One region of the Kocuria sp. ICS0012 genome, then DNA from elsewhere that is predicted to be linked to it. Evidence: predicted binding sites of a transcription regulator. Region 1 holds the regulator's gene; the other holds the start of a gene.
What was found. Region 1 encodes HspR, which represses chaperone genes until heat shock. Its sites were predicted from a motif close to AAGTTGAGTCNNNNNGACTCAACTT; they were not measured.
Positions count from the first base shown of each region.

Region 2: the regulator HspR is predicted to act here: its motif matches at 7,070-7,094, upstream of A5728_RS11095 (Hsp20/alpha crystallin family protein).

Region 1 is NZ_LZMM01000043.1:7,657-17,164, forward strand. Features, by position in the region: gene A5728_RS06835 (BCCT family transporter) at 1-992, opposite strand, end outside; gene dnaK (molecular chaperone DnaK) at 1,334-3,211, shown strand; gene A5728_RS06845 (nucleotide exchange factor GrpE) at 3,208-3,858, shown strand; gene A5728_RS06850 (DnaJ C-terminal domain-containing protein) at 3,941-4,981, shown strand; gene A5728_RS14775 (heat shock protein transcriptional repressor HspR) at 4,983-5,537, shown strand; gene catC (muconolactone Delta-isomerase) at 5,619-5,930, opposite strand; gene A5728_RS06865 (BCCT family transporter) at 5,937-7,946, opposite strand; gene trmB (tRNA (guanosine(46)-N7)-methyltransferase TrmB) at 8,021-9,013, opposite strand; gene A5728_RS06875 (multidrug effflux MFS transporter) at 9,131-9,508, shown strand, end outside.
Region 2 is NZ_LZMM01000069.1:33,433-42,940, forward strand. Features, by position in the region: gene A5728_RS11055 (FAD-binding monooxygenase) at 1-735, shown strand, start outside; partial or broken gene A5728_RS14870 (Dyp-type peroxidase) at 791-1,549, opposite strand; gene A5728_RS14880 (Dyp-type peroxidase) at 1,438-2,025, opposite strand; gene A5728_RS11065 (nitronate monooxygenase family protein) at 2,160-3,173, opposite strand; gene A5728_RS11070 (NUDIX domain-containing protein) at 3,256-3,690, shown strand; gene surE (5'/3'-nucleotidase SurE) at 3,925-4,782, opposite strand; gene A5728_RS11080 (1-phosphofructokinase family hexose kinase) at 5,002-5,964, opposite strand; gene A5728_RS11085 (GNAT family N-acetyltransferase) at 6,026-6,505, shown strand; gene A5728_RS11090 (ChaB family protein) at 6,569-6,988, opposite strand; gene A5728_RS11095 (Hsp20/alpha crystallin family protein) at 7,248-7,742, shown strand; gene A5728_RS11100 (MMPL family transporter) at 7,902-9,508, opposite strand, start outside.

The sequences.
Region 1 (9,508 bases):
AACAGCGCGAGCACGAAGGCCAGCGTCAGGTTGATGTTCGAGAGGTAACGGATACCCCGGGAGACGCCGGACACGGCCGAGATGACGAAGCACACGGACAGCGCGGCGATGATCCCGATCAGGGCGTTGTTGCCCAGCGGGCCGATCCCGCCCAAGATCGTGATGCCCGAACCGATCTGCATGGCGCCCACGCCGAGCGAGGCGGCGGTGCCGAAGAGGGTTGCGAAGATCGCGAAGACGTCGATGAGCTTGCCCAGGGGCCCGTCCACGCGCTTGTGGCCGAGCAACGAAGTGAACACCCGCGAGATCAGGGGTGCGCGCCCGCGGCGGTAGGCGCCGTAGGCCACGGAGACACCGACGACGGCGTAGATCGCCCACGGGTTCAGGGCCCAGTGGAACGCGGACTGCACCAGGGAGTAGACCACCATGGAGTCCTGGCCTGGCTCGGCGACGTGCGAGAAGCCGGGGATGCCGCCCTCGAAGTAGGACATGGGCTCGAACGCCCCGTAGAACATCAGGCCGATGCCCATGCCCGCGGCGAAGAGCATCGCGAGCCACGAGAAGAACGAGTACTCGGGTTCCTCGTCGTCACGGCCGAGCTTGATCCGCCCGGTGCGCGTAAAACCGATGAACAGCATGAACAGCACCGCCGCGGTGGACAACAGGATGAAGAACCACCCCGTGTTGGCCGTGACCCACGCGAGCGCGGTGCTCGACACGCTCGTGAGGCTGTCGGTGTCCAGGATGCCCCACAGGATGAAGCCCACGATCAGCAGGGCGGTGACGATGAAGACGGCCTTGTCGGTGCCGAAGCGCACCTTGCGGTCCTCCACGCCCACACCGGGGACGAGCGCGGGGTGGATGCCGTGCGGGTAGGTGAGCTCGTCGATGATCTGACGGGACCTGCTGCGCGCGGTCGATCCCTGGGTGGCGTGGTCGTGGGGCGGGGTGGTCGATGGTTCTCGGTCCGTGGAATGCGGTGGCGTGCTCAAGACAGTTCTCCTGACTGCGGCGGTGGGTGATCGGTGAGCTCGTGTGGTGCGGTGGCGCTCCTGGAGGGGTCGGGGTCAGTGCGGGCCCGGCACGTTTCGCCCTGGGCGTACAAACTCATCAGTGTAACGCGGCTAAGTGTCCACCCCCGAATTGCTGTGGAATTCCCGGCAGCTCGGGCGAGACGCGGTGTGCAGATACTTGAGCCGTTGCGACTCAACTTAGGTTGACAGGGGTAGCTCAAGGTGTAAACTTGAGTCTCGAAAGCTCAAGTCTTAAAGGTTCACGGACCGGCCGCGTCGGCGCCCCTCCGGACCGCATCGGAACAACGAAGGGATAGAACATGTCTCGTGCAGTAGGAATCGACCTCGGTACCACTAACTCCGTGGTATCCGTACTGGAAGGCGGCGAGCCCGTCGTCATTGCGAACGCCGAGGGCAACCGCACCACCCCGTCCGTTGTCGCCTTCTCCAAGGACGGCGAGACCCTCGTGGGCGACGTGGCCAAGCGCCAGGCCGTGACCAACGTGGACCGCACCGTGGCCTCCGTGAAGCGCCACATGGGCACGGACTGGACCACCGAGATCGACGGCAAGAAGTACACCCCGCAGGAGATCTCCGCCCGTACGCTCATGAAGCTCAAGGCGGACGCCGAGTCCTACCTGGGCGACACGGTCACGGACGCCGTGATCACTGTTCCCGCGTACTTCAACGACGCCGAGCGCCAGGCCACCAAGGAGGCCGGTGAGATCGCCGGCATGAACGTGCTGCGCATCGTCAACGAGCCCACCGCCGCGGCCCTGGCATACGGTCTGGAGAAGGGCAAGGAGGACGAGCTCATCCTGGTCTTCGACCTCGGTGGCGGCACGTTCGACGTCTCCCTGCTGGAGGTCGGCAAGGACGAGGACGACTTCTCCACCATCCAGGTCCGCGCCACCGCCGGTGACAACCGCCTCGGTGGCGACGACTGGGACCAGCGCATCGTGGACTGGCTGCTGGAGCAGGTGAAGTCCAAGACCGGTGCGGACCTGTCCAAGGACAAGATCGCCCTGCAGCGCTTGAAGGAGGCGGCCGAGCAGGCCAAGAAGGAACTGTCCTCCGCGACGTCCACGACCATCTCCCTGCAGTACCTGTCCGTGACCCCCGAGGGCCCCGTGCACCTGGACGAGAAGCTCTCCCGTGCCAAGTTCGAGGACCTCACCAAGGACCTGCTGGCCCGCACCGAGAAGCCGTTCAAGGACGTCATCTCCGAGGCCGGGATCAATGTCTCCGACATCGACCACGTGGTGCTCGTGGGTGGTTCCACCCGTATGCCCGCCGTGGTCGAGAAGGTCACCGAGCTCGCGGGTAAGGCCCCCAACAAGGGCGTGAACCCGGACGAGGTCGTGGCCATCGGCGCCGCGATCCAGGCCGGTGTGCTCAAGGGCGACCGCAAGGACGTGCTGCTGATCGACGTGACCCCGCTGTCGCTGGGCATCGAGACCAAGGGCGGCGTGATGACCAAGCTCATCGAGCGCAACACGGCCATCCCCACCAAGCGGTCCGAGACCTTCACCACCGCGGAGGACAACCAGCCGTCCGTGTCCATCCAGGTCTTCCAGGGCGAGCGCGAGTTCACCCGGGACAACAAGAACCTGGGCACGTTCGAGCTCACGGGCATCGCCCCGGCCCCGCGCGGCATGCCGCAGATCGAGGTCACGTTCGACATCGACGCGAATGGCATCGTGCACGTGTCCGCGAAGGACAAGGGCACGGGCAAGGAACAGTCCATGACCATCACGGGCGGTACCTCGCTGTCCAAGGAGGACATCGACCGCATGGTCAAGGACGCCGAGGCAAACGCCGACGCGGACAAGCAGCGCCGTGAAGCCGCCGACCGTCGCAACAACGCGGAACAGCAGGCGTACTCCGTGGAGAAGCTGCTCAATGACGACGAGGGCAAGATCCCCGAGGACGTCAAGACCGAGGTCCAGGCCGACGTCGACGCCGTGAAGTCCGCCCTCGAGGGCGACGACGACGACGCCGTGAAGACCGCGTTCGAGAAGTTGCAGGCCTCCCAGACCAAGATCGGTGAGGCGCTGTACGCCCAGGCCCAGAGCGAGAGTGCCGCCGGTGCCCAGCCGGGTGCCGAGGGTGCTCAGGGTGCGCAGGCCAAGGACGACGACGACATCGTCGACGCCGAGGTCGTGGACGACGAAGACGGTAAGAACGGGAGGAAGTGAGCATGAGCGATTCCGAGAACACCAAGGGTCACGGCGAGTCCGTGCCGGAGGACCCGGATCATTCAGCTCAGGACTCCACCGGCACCGAGCGTTCCGAGGGCGGTGAGGGGCTGACCGTGGACGACATCCTGGACACCCCTCAGTCCCAGGACGCCCAGGCCGGGGACACGCAGGCCGCGGACGCGGCGTCGTCGCAGGACGACGCCGCCCCGGCGGGCGAGTCCGCCGCGCAGAAGCTCGCGGACGAGCGCCTCGAGGACCTGCGTCGGCTGCAGGCGGAGTTCGTGAACTTCAAGAACCGCACCGCGCGGGAGAAGGATCAGCTGCGGGACTTCGTCTCCGGCGAGATGATCACCGCGCTGCTGCCGGTCCTGGACGACGTCGACGCCGCTCGCAAGGCCGGGGACCTCGAGGACGGCCCGTTCGCCGCGATCGCGACCAAGCTCGAGGACGCCCTGGGCAAGAAGGGTCTCACCCGGATCGGGGAGGTGGGGGAGGTCTTCGACCCCACCGTCCACGAGGCCGTGCTGCAGCAACCCACCGACGAGGTGGAACCGGACCACGTGTCCATGGTGCTGCGCTCGGGCTTCCGTGTGGGCGCTCGAGTGGTCCGGGCGGCCCAGGTGGCCGTGGCCACGAAGCCGTAACGCAAGAAATTCCTCGGGGCGGGTCCGCATGACGGGACCCGCCCCGAGTCACACAGGGAAGTACCAGGAGGAAGGAGGCGTCATGGCCAGTCAGGACTGGATCGACAAAGATTTCTACACTGTCCTGGGCGTCTCCAAGGACGCATCCCAGGCGGACATCAAGAAGGCTTACCGCAAGCTGGCCCGCAAGTACCACCCGGACCAGAACCCGGGGGATGCGGCCGCGGAGAAGAAGTTCAAGGACATCACCGAGGCCAATTCGGTGCTGTCGGACCCCGAGGAACGCAAACAGTACGACGCGATCCGGGCCATGGGTTCCGGGGCGCGGTTCACCGCCGGTGGCCCCGGTGGCGCGAGCAACGCTGGCGGCGCCGGGTTCGAGGACCTCTTCGGGGGTCTGTTCAACGGCGGCGGTGGCCGCAGGAGCTACTCCACCTCCGGGGGTGGCGGGTTCGAGGACCTGTTCGCGCAGTTCGGCGGCCAGGGCGGCAATTCGCGGTTCGGCGGGGGCTTCAGTGGCGGCCAGGGCGGATTCGGCGGGGGTCAGGGCGGATTCGGTGGCTACCAGGCACCGCCCGCCAAGGGTGAGGACATCCACACCACGACCACGATCCCGCTGCGTTCCGCGTACAACGGCACCACGGTGAAACTGCGCCGGGGCAACGGCCAGTCCACCACGGTGCGCGTGCCCAAGGGCGTCAAGGATGGGCAGCGATTGAAGATCGCGGGCAAGGGACACTCGGGGCCCGGTGGCCACGGGGACCTGTTCGTGACCGTCAAGGTCAAGGAGCACCCGTTCTTCACCCGCGAGGGCCAGGACGTGCACGTGGACATCCCGGTGACCGCTGCGGAGGCCGGACTCGGGACCACCGTGCAGGTGCCCACGCTGGACGAGGGCCACGTGACCGTGCGGGTCCCCGCGGGGACGTCGTCCGGGCACCGGATGCGTGTCAAGGGCAAGGGCTTCACGTCCGGGTCCACCACGGGCAACATGATCGTGACGGTGCAGATCCAGTTCCCGGCAGACCTGGACGATGCCGCACGGGAAGCACTGCAGGAGTTCGCGCGGGCCACCGAGGACTTCGACCCCCGCGCGAACCTGAGCGAGGAGGCGGCGCTCTGACATGGCCATCGACTTCACCCAGCCAGTGTTCGTGATCTCGGTGGCCGCGGAGCTCGCGGACATGCACCCCCAGACTCTGCGCCAGTACGACCGCATGGGTCTCGTGACCCCGTCCCGGGCCTCCGGGCGGGCCCGCCGGTACTCCCAGCTGGACGTGCAGAAACTGCGTCAGATCCAGGAGCTCTCCCAGGAGGGCGTGTCCCTCGAAGGGATCAAGCGCATCATCCAGCTCGAGAACCAGGTGCAGGCGCTGCAGACCCGGGTCACGGAACTGTCCGAGGAACTCGAACGGGAGCGCCGGGCGCGGCAGGAGCGGGACATGATTTTCACCGCCGGTTCCGCCGGGGATGTGGTGCGCATGGCCCGTGGCACCCGGCGCTCACCCCGCAAGGTGTCCCAGGCTCTCATGCTCTACCGCCCGGCCAAGCCCGAGGCTGCGGCCACCGGCCGGGATGCCATACTGGGCCGGGATACGGCCCCGGGCCGGGACGCGGCGTCCGCGCGGCGGGATGCGACGTCGTCGTCGACCACGAAGCTGCGCGGCTCGCAGAAGTAGACGACCCGCGAACGGCGAGATCCCCGCGGCTCCTCTCGGGAAGGGCCGCAGGGATCTCGTCATCCGGGGTACCGGGAAGGACTACTCCTGGATCGTGTTGCCGTCGAAGAAGTCGTCCGTGGTGGCGTTGGGGTGCTTGGCCAGCGGGGTCACCTTGACGTTCATGTACGCGAACATGGGGAACCCGGACAGGACGGTCTGCAGCTCGTCGTTGTCCTCGACGTCGTAGATCGAGTAGTTGGCGTATTCGCCCACCACGCGCCAGATGCCCTTCAAGACACCCGTGCGCTGGAGTTCACCGGAGTAGGCCTTCTCGCGGTGCTGGTAATCAGCCTTGGTCTCGTCGGTCATCGATTCCGGGAAGACCACGTCCATGCGGGCCAGGAACAACATGCGGGGCTACTTTCTCTGGGGGTCCGTGGAGGGTGCGTCGGGTTCCACCCTAGGCGCTGCCGCGCGCTCGCCGGGGTGTACGACGTCGTGCGAATCGGTAAACTCGCCCGTCTCGTAGTCGTAGGCCACGGGGTTGCCGTCCTCGTCCGTGCGCCGGTACCACTCGGTGACCTCCGGGGCGCTCGAGTCGAAGTCCGCGCCCGCCGCCCACTTGCTGTCCGGGGCGCGCTCCACCGAGAACGTGAAGTCGTCCCCGTACTCGTCGATGCCGTGGCGCACGGACTTGTCCACGGCCCAGCGCGAGTACTGCTCGCGGATGACCATGGGGTCCCGGCGCAGGTCCTTGTGGAAGGCCACGGCCATGACGAACATGATCAGCGTGAACGGCAGGGCCGTGACGGTGATCAGGTTCTGCAGACCCGTGAGCGCGTTCTGTCCGCCGATCAACAACATCACCACGGCGATCCCGGCCATGCACAGTCCCCAGAACACGGTGATCCGCCGCTTGGGGTTTGGGTTGCCCCGCTGGGACATCTGGGACGTCACCACGGAGGCGGAGTCCGCGGTGGTGATGAAGAAGATGGCCAGCATGAGCACCACGATTCCCGCCATGATGCCGGCCGCGGGCATGCCGTCCAGGACGGTGAAGAAGATCTCTTCCGGGGCCGGCAGGGTCTGCGCGGTGCCGTCCGGGGCGATCGCGTGGTCCTGCATCTGCTGGTGGATGGCGGTCCCGCCGAGCACCGTGAAGGCCATCACCACGATGGACGAGGGGATGAACAGCACCCCCAGGATGAACTGACGGATGGTGCGGCCCCGGGAGATCTTGGCCACGAAGACCCCCACGAAGGGTGCCCAGGAGACCCACCAGGCCCAGTAGAACGTGGTCCACGAGGACAGGAACGCCTGCATCTCGGGGCCGTCCGACATGGACGCGGACAGCATGGTGGGCAGCTCGGCGAAGTACGTGACGATCACGGAGGGCACGAAGTTGAGCAGGAACGCGGTGGGTCCCAGGACGAAGAAGAACAGTGCCAGACCCACGGCGAGGACCATGTTGATGTTGGACAACCATCGGATCCCGCGGGCCACGCCCGAGACCGCCGAGGCGATGAACCCCGCGGTGAGCACCGCGATGATGACGACCGCCGCGGCGTTGCCCGAGGGGCCCAGACCCGTGAAGATCTCCACACCGCGCCCGATCTGCAGGGCACCGATGCCCAGGGACGCCGCGGTGCCGAACAGGGTGGCCAGGATCGCCAGGATGTCGATGATCCGGCCGGCCAGGTTGTCGGTGTTGCCGTTGTGGAAGAACGGTGCGAACACGGAACTCATGAGTGGAACGCGTCCGCGCCGGTAGGACGTGTAGGCCACCGCCACGCCCACGAGACCGTAGATGGCCCACGCGTTGAGCCCCCAGTGCAGCGCGGCCTGCGCGGAGGCCTTCTTCATGGCGTCCACCGTGCCGGGGTCTGCGGAACCCGGGCGCGGGGACAGGAAGTAGGTCATGGGCTCGAAAGGGCCGAAGAAGATGATCCCGATCCCGATCCCCGCCGCGAACAGCATGGCCGCCCACGACGCCGTGGAGTACTCGGGCCGGTCCCCGTCCAGGCCCAGCGGGATCCGCCCGTAGCGGGACACCGCGATGTACAGCAGGTAGAGCAGCAGCCCGATCGCCAGGACGTTGAACGCCCACCCCATGTTGAGCATCGTCCAGTTCAGCGCCGCACCGGACACGGCCGTGAGTGACGCGGTGTCCACGACACCCCACCCGATGAACGCGACGATCAACCCGCCGGCCACGCCCACCACGATCTTGTCGATTCCGTAGCGCACCTTCTGGTCCTCCACGGACACGCCAGGCACCACGGCCGGGTGGATGTTGTGGGGGTAGTTGATCTCGTCGAGGAACGAGCGCGTGGCGTCCTTGCGGTTCGCCGGTTTGCGGGCGCCCCCGCGCGGCGAGGGCTCGGGCTCCGCGTCCGACGGGTGGGACGGTCGTGTACTGGAGGACACCGGGACTCCTGCGGGTCGGTCGGTCAGGGACCTTCCCACAATAGGCCCCCGGACCGGTTCGTCCCCGGGTCCGGCTAACGACGACGGTAGGTCAGGTCCCGCGGGATCCGCCCGGCTTCCGTGGCTTTGCGTTCGAAACTCGTGAGGATCCGGCCCTCCCAGCGCGGGGCCCACCCGGCGTCCGGGTGCTCGTCGTCCGTGAGCGGACCCGGATGCACGTTCTCGAAGTCCGCGTCCGCGCCGTTCAAGACCTCGCGCATCACCACCGCGTACTCCTGCCAGTCTGTGGCCAACCGCCACAGTCCACCCGGTTCCAGGACGCGGGCGGCCAGTTCGGCGAAACCGGGGGAGACCAGGCGCCGCTTGTGGTGGCGGGTCTTGTGCCACGGGTCCGGGAAGAAGACCCACAGTTCGTGCACGGAACCGGGTTCCAGCATGTGCTCGAGCACCTCGGGGGCGTTGGCCTGCGCCACGCGCACGTTGGTCACACCGGCCTGGGCGGCCTTCATGAGTAGATCCGCCACACCGGGCTTGTAGACCTCCACGGCCAGGTGGTCCAGCTCCGGGTGGGCCGCCGCATGGGCCACGATGGCCTCGCCCAGGCCCGAGCCCACCTCCACGACGACCGGCGCCACGCGGCCGAACACGGCCTCCCGGTCCAGGCGGTAGCCGGGATCCACGGACGTGTCGGTCATGACGCGGGGGATGTCCAGGACCCACTCGCCCGCATGCTCGTCCCACGCCTTCTGGCGCTTGGGGGACAACCGGTCACCGCGGCGCACGAACGAGTACGGTTGCCGCGGGAACGCCACGCCCGCGGGGGCACCGCCGGTCGCCGCGGCGGGACCCGCGGGAGCGTCGTCGCCTGTCGGAGCGGCGTCGTTCGTCGGGGTGGCATCGGCATCGGTGTGCTCGGATGACGACGGCGCGGCACCGGCGGCACGGGCCTCGGCGGGCTGTTCGGTGCGGTGTTCGGGGGCCGGGGACGCCTCCGGGGCGCTGCCCGGGGAGTCCGGGAGAGCCGCGTCGTGCGCGGACGTGTCAGGGGTGCGATCGCTGGATTCCATCGTGGATCATCCTAGGCGCGGGGGGCGTCACAGGAGGGGATCGGGTGACCCCCGGCACCTACTATTTGAACAGCCCGCCCACCCCTCAGCGCCCAGGCGCGTGCCAGGAGAGCCCGCATGACCCAGAACCCCGCGTTCCCCGAGCCCGGTCGCAGCAGGCTGGGATTGAGCCCGCGCCTGGACTGGATCGTGCTCGTGGGCGCCCTGGGCATCCTCTCCGCCGTGAGCCCGCTGGCCACGGACATGTACCTCGCGTCCATGCCGGAGATGGGCGAGTGGTTCGGCTCCCCGGCCAGCATGATCCAGCTGACCCTCACCGCGTACATGGTGGGCATGGCTCTGGGTCAATTCCTGCTGGGCCCGCTCTCGGACGTGCTGGGGCGGCACAAACTCATGGTCACGGGGAACCTGATCTTCCTGCTCGCGTCCGTGGGGATCATCGTGGCCCCGGACATCCACTGGGTGCTCGCCCTGCGGTTCGTGCAGGGTCTCGCC
Region 2 (9,508 bases), on a different contig from region 1:
CTGCTGGACACTTACTCCGAGGAACGTCAGGTGATCGCCAAGAACCTGATCGACTTCGACCGTGAGTGGTCCACCCTCATGGCCACCCCGCAGGACAAGTTGCCGGACCCCAAGTACCTCGAGGACTTCTACGTGAAGACCGCGGAGTTCCCGGCCGGGTTCATGACCGAGTACCAGCCGTCCCTGATCACGGCGGGTACCGACCACCAGGACTTCGCCGAGGGCTACCCGGTGGGTAAGCGCTTCAAGTCCGCCCGCGTCCAGCGCGTGTGCGATTCCATGGTCGTGCACCAGGGTCACGAGGCCACCGCGGACGGGCGCTGGCGCATCCACGTCTTCGCGGACAGCTCCGTGGCCGGGGCGGATTCCCCCACCACCGCGTTCGCCGAGTGGTGGCAGAACGATCCTTCATCCCCGCTCGTGGCGCTGCGCCGTGATGACGACGGCGATGCCACCCTCTTCGACGTGGACGTCACCTACCAGCAGCCCTACACGGACGTCGACATCACCAAGGTGCCGCGCGCGTTCAAGCCGCAGGTGGGCCCGTTCGAGCTGAACTACTGGGAGCGCGTCTACGCCGCGATCCCCGGCGAGGACGTCTTCGACGTGCGCACGATCAGCCGCGACGGCGCCGTCGTGGTGGTCCGCCCGGATCACTACGTGGCCGCAGTCCTGCCGCTCGACGCGACCGACGAACTCACCGAGTTCTTCGGGAAGTTCCTGCGCAGGAACTGACCCGGCCCCGGGGGGGGGGCACTCCCGGTGAGCCGTGACGAAGTCCGGGCCGGGCTCAGCGAGTGATGACCACGCTCGCCTCGGACGTGTTGACCCGGAACGTGAGGGTCTCCCGGAAGTAGAGGTCCACGGTCTCCGCGGTGTGGGACGAGTAGCCGATCGCGGCGTCCAGGCCCAGGTGCAGTTCGGTCTTGGCGCGGGCCACGGCGGCCGGGAACTCGCGAACGTCCTGCGGTGCGGTCACCGGGTCGTTGTCGCTCGCGGGCGCGTTGCCCTGGATGTCCGCGGCCAGGTCGCTCACGTGTCCTGTTCCCAGTGCCGAGAACTCGGCGCCCGCGGGGTCCGCGTCCGGGGCGCCGTCGCGCGGGGGCACCGTGGTCGGGTCCTCCAGGAACGAGCGCGGCGGCGCGAAGAACAGGGACCCGTGGCCGCGGTGGAGAAGTCCAGGATGCGGTCGTACGTGCCCGGGGGGATCGCCCAGGAACATGTTCTCGAGCATGGTCTCCGTGACGCCCGGATCCGCGGCGTAGCTGATGAAGTACGTGCCGAACTCCTCGGTGCCCACGCGACCGAACGGCATGTTGTCGCGCATGATCTCGCGGGCCCGCCCGTCCACGTCGTCGAGGTCGTTGAGGGCCACATGCGAGTTGGCGGGCTAGTCCTCGTCCGAGAGCTCGATGTCCTCCAGTTTGGTCCGCCCGATCACCAGCTCCTGCTCCGTGACGGACAGTGCCTCCCACGCGCCCACCTCGTGGAGGTACTTCTGCACGTGCACGTAGCTGCCGCCACAGCAGGTGGGGTCTTGGTCGCCCACGACCCCACCGTGAACGCGTCCTCGTCCTCCGGGTTCGCGGTGCCGTCCACGAAACCCGGCAGATCGCGTTCCTCGAAGAACGTGAAGCCCTGCACCTCGTCCACCACGTCCACGTGCGGGCCCAGGCGCTTCATGAGGTGCTTGGCCAGCTCGAAGCACATGTCCTGGGAGACCGCACGCAAGTGGATCAGCAGGTCCCCCGGGGTGGACACGGCCGCGTGCACAGGACCCACGATCTCCGGGAACGGGTGCAGGTCCTTGGGGCGGGGCGCATCGTAGAGCCGGTCCCACGCATCGGAGCCGATACCGACCACGCACAACAGGTCACTCGTGGGGACGCGGAACGAGACCGCCTTGGTGAGGTCCGAGACGCCCGTGAGGATGTCCGCGACCTCCGCCTCCGATCCCTCCTCGATGGTCAGGACCAGGAACATCGCGGACTTGGCCGGGGCGGCCACGATCTTCCGAGCGGGCATGGGCTCTCCGTGGGTGGGCGGTGCGCCACCCGGATGCTCACGCGTCCTGGGCGTACCGAGCACGGTCGATCCGGGGTGGGCGGGTGTGCTGTCCTTCCCACGCTAACCCTCAGGTACCGCCCCGCGGCAGTGGGTCACAACCCCCGGAAGAGTTCCACGATCTCCGCCGCGCTCGTGTCCCGGCACGCGCCGAAACCGGTGCCCGCCCACAGGTTCAGCCCCCCGGCGTCGCCCGCGGACGCGGCCCGCAGCGGCGCCGTCATGTAATGCACCTGCGGGTAGCCACTCACCTGCGCAGATCCGAGTCGGTCGGTGAACCCATTACGCAGGGCGCGGGCCCAGCGGCCCGAGAACGCCCGGGTGACCACGGTGTCCCTGCCCCCGCCGTTCAGCAGGGCCTCCCGGTGGGCGGGTTTGGTCCCCGCTTCCCGCGCGGTGAGGAACAGGGTGCCCACTTGCACCGCTACGGCTCCGCGGCCGAGCAGGCCCGCGGCGTCCTCGCGACTCGCGATCCCGCCCGCGGCGATCAACGGGATCTCGCTCAACTCACGCGCCTGGTCGAGCAGTTCCGCGGTGCTGATGTCCTCCGGGGTCGTGGCCTGGCCGTGTGTGGCCCGGTGTCCGCCCGCTTCGCGTCCCTGCACCACGATCGCGTCCGGTGCGAGTTCCACCGCGGCCTCGACTTCCCGCGCGTCCGTGGCATTGAGGACGACGACGCTGCCCGCCTCACGCAACCGCGCGACGTCGGCCGCTCCCGGCAGTCCGAACGTGAGCGAGACGAGGGGCACGGGGTTGGCCACGAGGTGATCCAGCTTGGCTGGGTAGTCGTCATCCGTGAACGGGCCCGGCTGCGGGGCAGGGACGTCCAGGTCGGCGGCCACGGGGGCGAGGGCTCGCGCGTATGCCTCAAGCTGCTCCGGATCGGAGGGGTCCCGTTCGGGGACGAAGAGGTTGACCCCGAAGTGGTCCGTGCGTGCGGCGACCTCACGGATCTCCTCCGCCATGGCACTCGCGGACTTGTAACCCGCGGCCAGCATCCCCAGTCCGCCCGCTTCCGCTACGGCCACGGCGAGCGCGGAGCTCGAGGGGCCACCCGCCATGGGCGCCTGCACCACGGGTACGGACAGATCGTGCAGAGGGTTCGTCATCGTGGCTCCTTATAGTGGGGGCGTGCCGGATTCCCATGATGCCAGTCCCCTCACCAGCGCCGACAGGACCCCCTCACGTCCCGTGATCAAGGTGACCGGTGTGGTGCTGCGGCGCGCCTCGGACGGGGCGGTCCTGACCGTGCGCAAGCGTTCGACCGGGATGTTCATGTTCCCCGGGGGCAAGCCGGAGGGGGACGAGACACCGCTGGAGACCGGGATCCGCGAGGTCCGGGAGGAACTGGGGATCTCGCTGACCCCGGAGCAGTTGCGCCCCGTGGGGGAATGGCACTCGGATGCCGCGAACGAACCCGGTCACGGGCTGCACAGTCACGTGTTCGTGAGCACCGTGCCGCTCACCGACACCCCCGTGCCTGCAGCGGAGATCGTGGAACTGCGGTGGCAGCCCCTCGCGGGTGCGGAGGACGTCACGGACCTCGCTCCCCTGGCCCGGTTGCACGCTCTCCCGGCGCTGCGTGCCGCGTCCAGCGGGGCAGGTGTCTCCGGCTGCGAGTCGTGAAGCGCGCGGAGGCCACCGGCAAATTGTGAGGCATGTAGAGGCCCACCGCGGATTCTCAGGCACTCCAAAGCCACTTAACCGCCCGAATACTGGCTTCCGCGTGCCCAGCGTTTCGATAGTGGTTTCCGCGTGCCCAAAGGTTTGTGAGGGTCACATGGGCGGGCATTCCCGGGGCGGGTCACTGGGGTATCGCCGTTTCACTATGTTCCACGCCACGACAGCAGAGGCTCCGGGTCACGTGCGGCGCATGACCGTGGCGGCGTCCACGGTGACGTCGTCGAGGGGGGCGGGTGCGGCGTCGTCGGCGGAGGGATCGCGAGGGGTGATGCCCAGAGCGTCCGGGGCGAAGGTGCGCAGGGTCTGGTGGGGGTCGTCCACCGGGGCGCGCAGCAGGGTGGCCGTGGCCCAGCCGTGGGTGAGGAGGTAGTGGTCGCTGTCGGGTTCCTCCGGGCCGGTCTCGGCGCTGTAGGTGACGGCGATGTGCTTCTCGTCCCCGCGGCCGATCTGAGCTTGCACCGCGCCGAAGCCCGCCAACCGCGCGGGTTTGAGTCCCCGGAGGCGTTCGGGGGCGACGTCGGGGACGTTGATGTTGAGGATCCACTCGTCGAACGGACGGGTCTCCCATCGCTCGAGCGCGAACCGGGTGACCAGGTGCGCGGTGTCCCAGTGCTGCGGCGCGCCGGACGTGATGGACACCGCGATGCCGGGGATCCCGTGGGACGCGGCCGTCAGGACCGCCCCCACGGTGCCGGAATGCAATGTGGCCTTGCCCGTGTTCGCGCCCAGGTTGACCCCCGAGAGCACGAGATCGGGCCGCTGGCCGAACGCACCATAGGACGCCAGGAACGCGATCAATGCGGGTGCGGCCTTCACGCCCACGCAGTCCACGTCGCGCGGCATCCCGGGCGGCGCGGCTGCGACGAGCGCGATCCGGCCGTCGATCTCCTCCCCGGACAGGGAGGAACTTGCACCCGAGTACTCCTCGGCGGGTGCGGCCACCTTCACCGTGTGCCCTCGATCCAGTGCGGCGCGCACCAGAACCGCGAGCCCCGGGGACGAGATGCCGTCGTCATTGGTGACCAGGATGTGCATGTGCACCATGGTGACACGCGCCCGTCACGCGGACCAGAGCCCGGTATTCGGGCCAGGCCACCCAGGAGGACCAACCCGGTCACGCTTCACACGGGCCGAACTGCCCGCGACCACGTCCGGTCAGGGTGCACTGGGCGTCAGACCGAACTGCTCGGCGCGTCGAGCCGGAGCCGGGTCGTGGCACCGAATCGGAGAGCCACAGGTCAAGCACCCGGAACGTCAGGACAGCGTGCGCACCGTGATCTCGCGGGCGAACTTCTCGATGGTCGTGCGGTTGCCGGTCCCCAGGCCGCGGCGCGCCACGTTCAGCGCTCCCGCTGATGCACCGAGGGCCACGGCCTCCACGAGATCGAAACCGCGCGCCAGACCCACCGAGATCCCCGCGGTCATCGAGTCCCCCGCCCCTCGGTGGTCCAGCGGTGTGATGGACGGCGCGGAGACCTCCCGCACGGAATCCTTCTCCACGAGCAGCGCGGGGTCCTTGGCGCGTGAGATCACCACGGCGCCCGCACCGCGTTCGAGCAGCATGTGTCCGGCGCTCACCAGGGCCTCCGCGGTGTCCTCCGCGACGAGCTCGAGATCGAGCACCTCTTCGTGGCTGATCTTGAGCACGTCCACGTTCGCCGCCACGGCCGCCAGTGCGGGCTTGCCGCTGAGGTCCGCGACCACGGTGGTCCCGGCATCCCGCGTGTCCCGGATAAGGCGGCCGAAGAACGACGCCGGCACCACGTCCCCGGGTTCGGCCCCGGTGACCGTGAGGACGTCCGAGGCGAGCGCGTCCACGAACGCCGTGCCGTAGAGATCGTCCAGTTCATGGCGGGAGAGCTCCGGGGGCGGCATATGGGCCACGGTCTCCCGGTCCTCGCCGCGCAGGTCGTAGACGTATCCGCCGTTGCCGTACCCGTAGCGCACAGCATTGACCTGCATGCCCAACCCGTCCAGCATGGTGCGGATCAGCGAGCCCAGTTCCCCGCCGAACGGCCCGCTCACGGACACGTCCGCCCCCAGCGACCCGGCCATCCGGGCCACCCACAGCCCCTGCCCGCCGGGGTGCATGTGCACGTCCGATTCGTGGGAACTGCGGTTGCGATGCGCAGCCGGTTCCGTGATTTCCGTGATCAGCAGCGGAGTGGGAACCAGGATGGAGATACGCGGCTTGGGGCCGGGGCGGGTCTCGGTCACGAACGAAAGCTACATGACACGGGCGCTGGTGAACAGCACACCAAGGTGTCACCATGGTGGGATGAACGTCACCGCACCGGTTCGTATCGTGGAAGGTCAGGCCGCCAGTGAGCACACGCTGCGCGCCCTGAGCGCGTACTTCAGCGAGTTGAACAACCGGATCGACGGCGGTTTCGATCCCGAACTCACCGAGGTCACCGGCCCGGAGGACGTCACTCCGCCGCACGGGGATTTCTTCCTCATGACGGATTTGGTCACGGGCTCGGTCATCGCGTGCGGCGCGGTGCGCAAACTCGACGACGACCGCGTGGAACTGCGCCGGATCTGGGTCACCCCGGAACACCGCGGACAGGGCCACGCGCGCACCCTGGTGCGGGCACTCGAGAACAAGGTGCGCGCTTTCGGCGCCACCACGGCCGTGGTCTCCCTCAACGAGGAGATGACCGAGGGGATCGCGATGTTCCGCAAGCGCGGCTACGAGCCCGTGGATTCCTTCCACGACGCCACCACGGCCTCGGTCTTCCTGGCCCGCCAGTTGTAGCCCCACCGATCGCAGGCCAGCAGTCATAAACCCGCAGGGTATGAGCCCGCCGAGCGGTGAACCTCAGTCGCGGGCCTCGCGCGTCTTCTTCCGGTTGGCCTTGTCGATCGCCTCGACCAATTCGTCCTTGGTCATGTCCGAGCGTCCCGTGATGTCCAGTTCCTGGGCGAGTTCGTACAGGTGCTCCTTGCTGGCGTTAGCGTCCACCCCGCCGGCGGTGTCCTCCGAGTTCAGGCCGCCCTTCTCGGCGCTGTCGTCCGAGGGCCCGTTGTGCTCCTTGGGCTCCCAGTGGTCCCCGACCTTCTCGTGGGTGTGCTTGACGGCCGACCACGCGGTGCGCGCCGCCCGGGCGTCGTCGTGGTATTCCTCCTGCGCCGAGTCGTAGGTCTGCGCGAACGTGTCCTGTGCCTTCTCGTCCGAGCGTTGCAGCGTGGACGGGATCTCGTCCTGACGCGCGTGGCCGTTCTTCTTCGCCTTGGGCACGGGGGCCTCCTCAGAGCGTTCGGGTGTCACTGGTGGCTCGATCCTACGCGCCGCCGACGCCGCTGCGACAGGCCCGCCCGCTGCTTGAGTCAGTGCCACTCAGCTTTCGTGCGTCAATGACTAGCACTTCCGCCGACAGCCTGCTACATTAGACGTTGTTGAGTCACAGAGACTCAAGAAACGTGATGGCTCCACGCGGGTAATCGACCGGTTCGCGGGGCACAGCACGTGGGTGCCGCAGAGTGAAGGAGTAATCGTCATGGCTACATTCGACCCGTTCTCCGAGGTCCAGAACTTTGCCAACCAGGTCCTCTCCGGCCGCAACAGCCTGGAGCAGATGCCCATGGACCTCTACCGTCAGGGCGCCAACTATTACCTTGCCGCGGACCTGCCGGGCATCGATCCCACGAGCGTGGACGTGGACGTGGACGGTCAGCTGCTGACCATCCGTGCGCAGCGTCGTCTGCCCTCCGCGGAGAAGGACACCAAGTGGATCGTGCGCGAGCGCCGCAGCCACTCGTTCGTCCGCCAGCTCAACCTGGGCCAGGGCATCGACACGGAGAACATCACCGCCGCGTACGACAACGGCGTGCTGACCGTGACCATCCCCGTGTCCCCCAAGTCCCAGCCGCGCAAGATCCAGGTGGCCACCGGCCAGGAACACCACGACAACGTGGTCCTGGAGCACGACAAGGGCTCGGACGAGGACCGCTCGCAGAACGTGCAGACGGACTCCGAGGGGTCGCAGGACTAACCAGAACCGAACAGGGCCGATCAGGACCGACCCTTCACCGGCACTGACCGGCGAATCCACCCGGTCGGAACAGGCCTGCTCAATCGGGGGCTCACCGCCCCATGACATGACTGTGCCCCGCAGGTCACCCTGCGGGGCACACTCATGTTCACGACGGGGTCAGCGGTTCATCCACCGCACCACGTGGTCGAGGTCCTCGGACGCGCGCGACGTCCAGACCATGAGCGCGTACACGTGCGGTCCGCCCTCACAGACCACCGCGGTGGTGTCCACGTTTGCTCGTACCAGCTCGGCCACGAACTCCATGGTGTCCGGGTAGAGCATGTCCCGGTCACCCTGCAGCACGAATGTGCGGGGCAGTCCGCGCACGTCGCCGAACGCGGGGCTCACCATGGGGTCGGTGACGTCCCGTGTGCCGGCCCACCACCGAGCGGCGGCCCGAGCGCCGTCGGTACCGAGCATGTGGTCCGCGTCCCGGTACGCCTCGATCTGGGGGTTCGTCACCGTGGTGTCCACCCACGGGGCCATGAGGATCAGACCCGCCACGCCGCGATCGTCCGCGTCCCGCAGTCGCATGGCCTGGGCCAGCGCCAGACCACCGCCGGCGGAGTCACCCGATAGGAAGACCCGTGGGCCGAACGACCGCGCGAGGTCCCACACGCCGTCGGCGAGTTCGAGCGCCTCGTCCACCGTGTGATCGGGGGCGAGCCCGTAGCCCGGCACCACCACGGTGACCCCGGTGCGCTGCATCAGGGCGTCGATCCAGCGCCAGTGCACCGTGGTCATGGGGTTCACGTACGCGCCGCCGTGCCAGTGCACGACCACCGGGGCGTCCGCCCGGGTGATGGCCGCCTTGGGCCGCGCGACGATGACCGGGTACCCGGCCACCATGACCTTCTCGAAGCTCGCGCGCTTGTGCATCGCCTTGTGCGGTGCCGCTTCCTCGCCGCGCACGGCCAGGGACTCGAGCAGCTTCTCCTCGGAATCCAGCACATCCGGGAGCACCCGCAACGCCTGGTTCGTGGCGCGCAGCACCGGGTCCGCGGCGCGCACGATCACGTCCGCGGCCGGCTTGGCGGCCCGGTCCTCGGCGATGCACGTGCTCGTGGAAGCCGCCGCATGCCGACCGCGACGCCGCTGGGTCCCCGCGGTCCCGGGCGTTGCGGTGTCTTCGCGGGAGCCCCCATTCTCGGCAGCGCCCGCGGGCTCACCGCGGCGCTGGGCGTCATCGGCCACGGCACCGAGAGGGGCCCCGGTGGCATGGTGCTGCCCAGCCGAGCGACGCTCGGATCCCCGGTGGTAGGTGGCACGGTGATCGGCCGCGGTGCGGTGGTTCCCGGCATGACCGTGGGTCCGCTCGCCGGCCCCGGCACGGTGACCGTGCGACGTCGTCCGACCGGAAACACCGGCCGCACCGGCCGCACCCGCGGTGGCCACGGCGGCGGTCGCGGCGTGCTGCCCGTGACCGGACTTTCCCCGGCGCTTCCCGGACACCGCGCGATGGCGACCGGTGACGGGGGCGGACCCGGCGGCGTCGCCCTCGGAGACCGTGCCGGACTGCCCGGCACCCTGCACGGCGAGGGACTCACCTTCGACGTCCACGTGCGGGAGGATCTTGTCCAGCCAGCGCGGGAGCCACCAGGCCTTCTCGCCCAGCAAACGCATGACCGCGGGGATCAGGAGCATGCGCACCACGAACGCGTCCAGGAGAACGCCGATCGCGAGTGCGAAGCCGATGGGCCGGATCATGGCCATGTCCGCGAAGA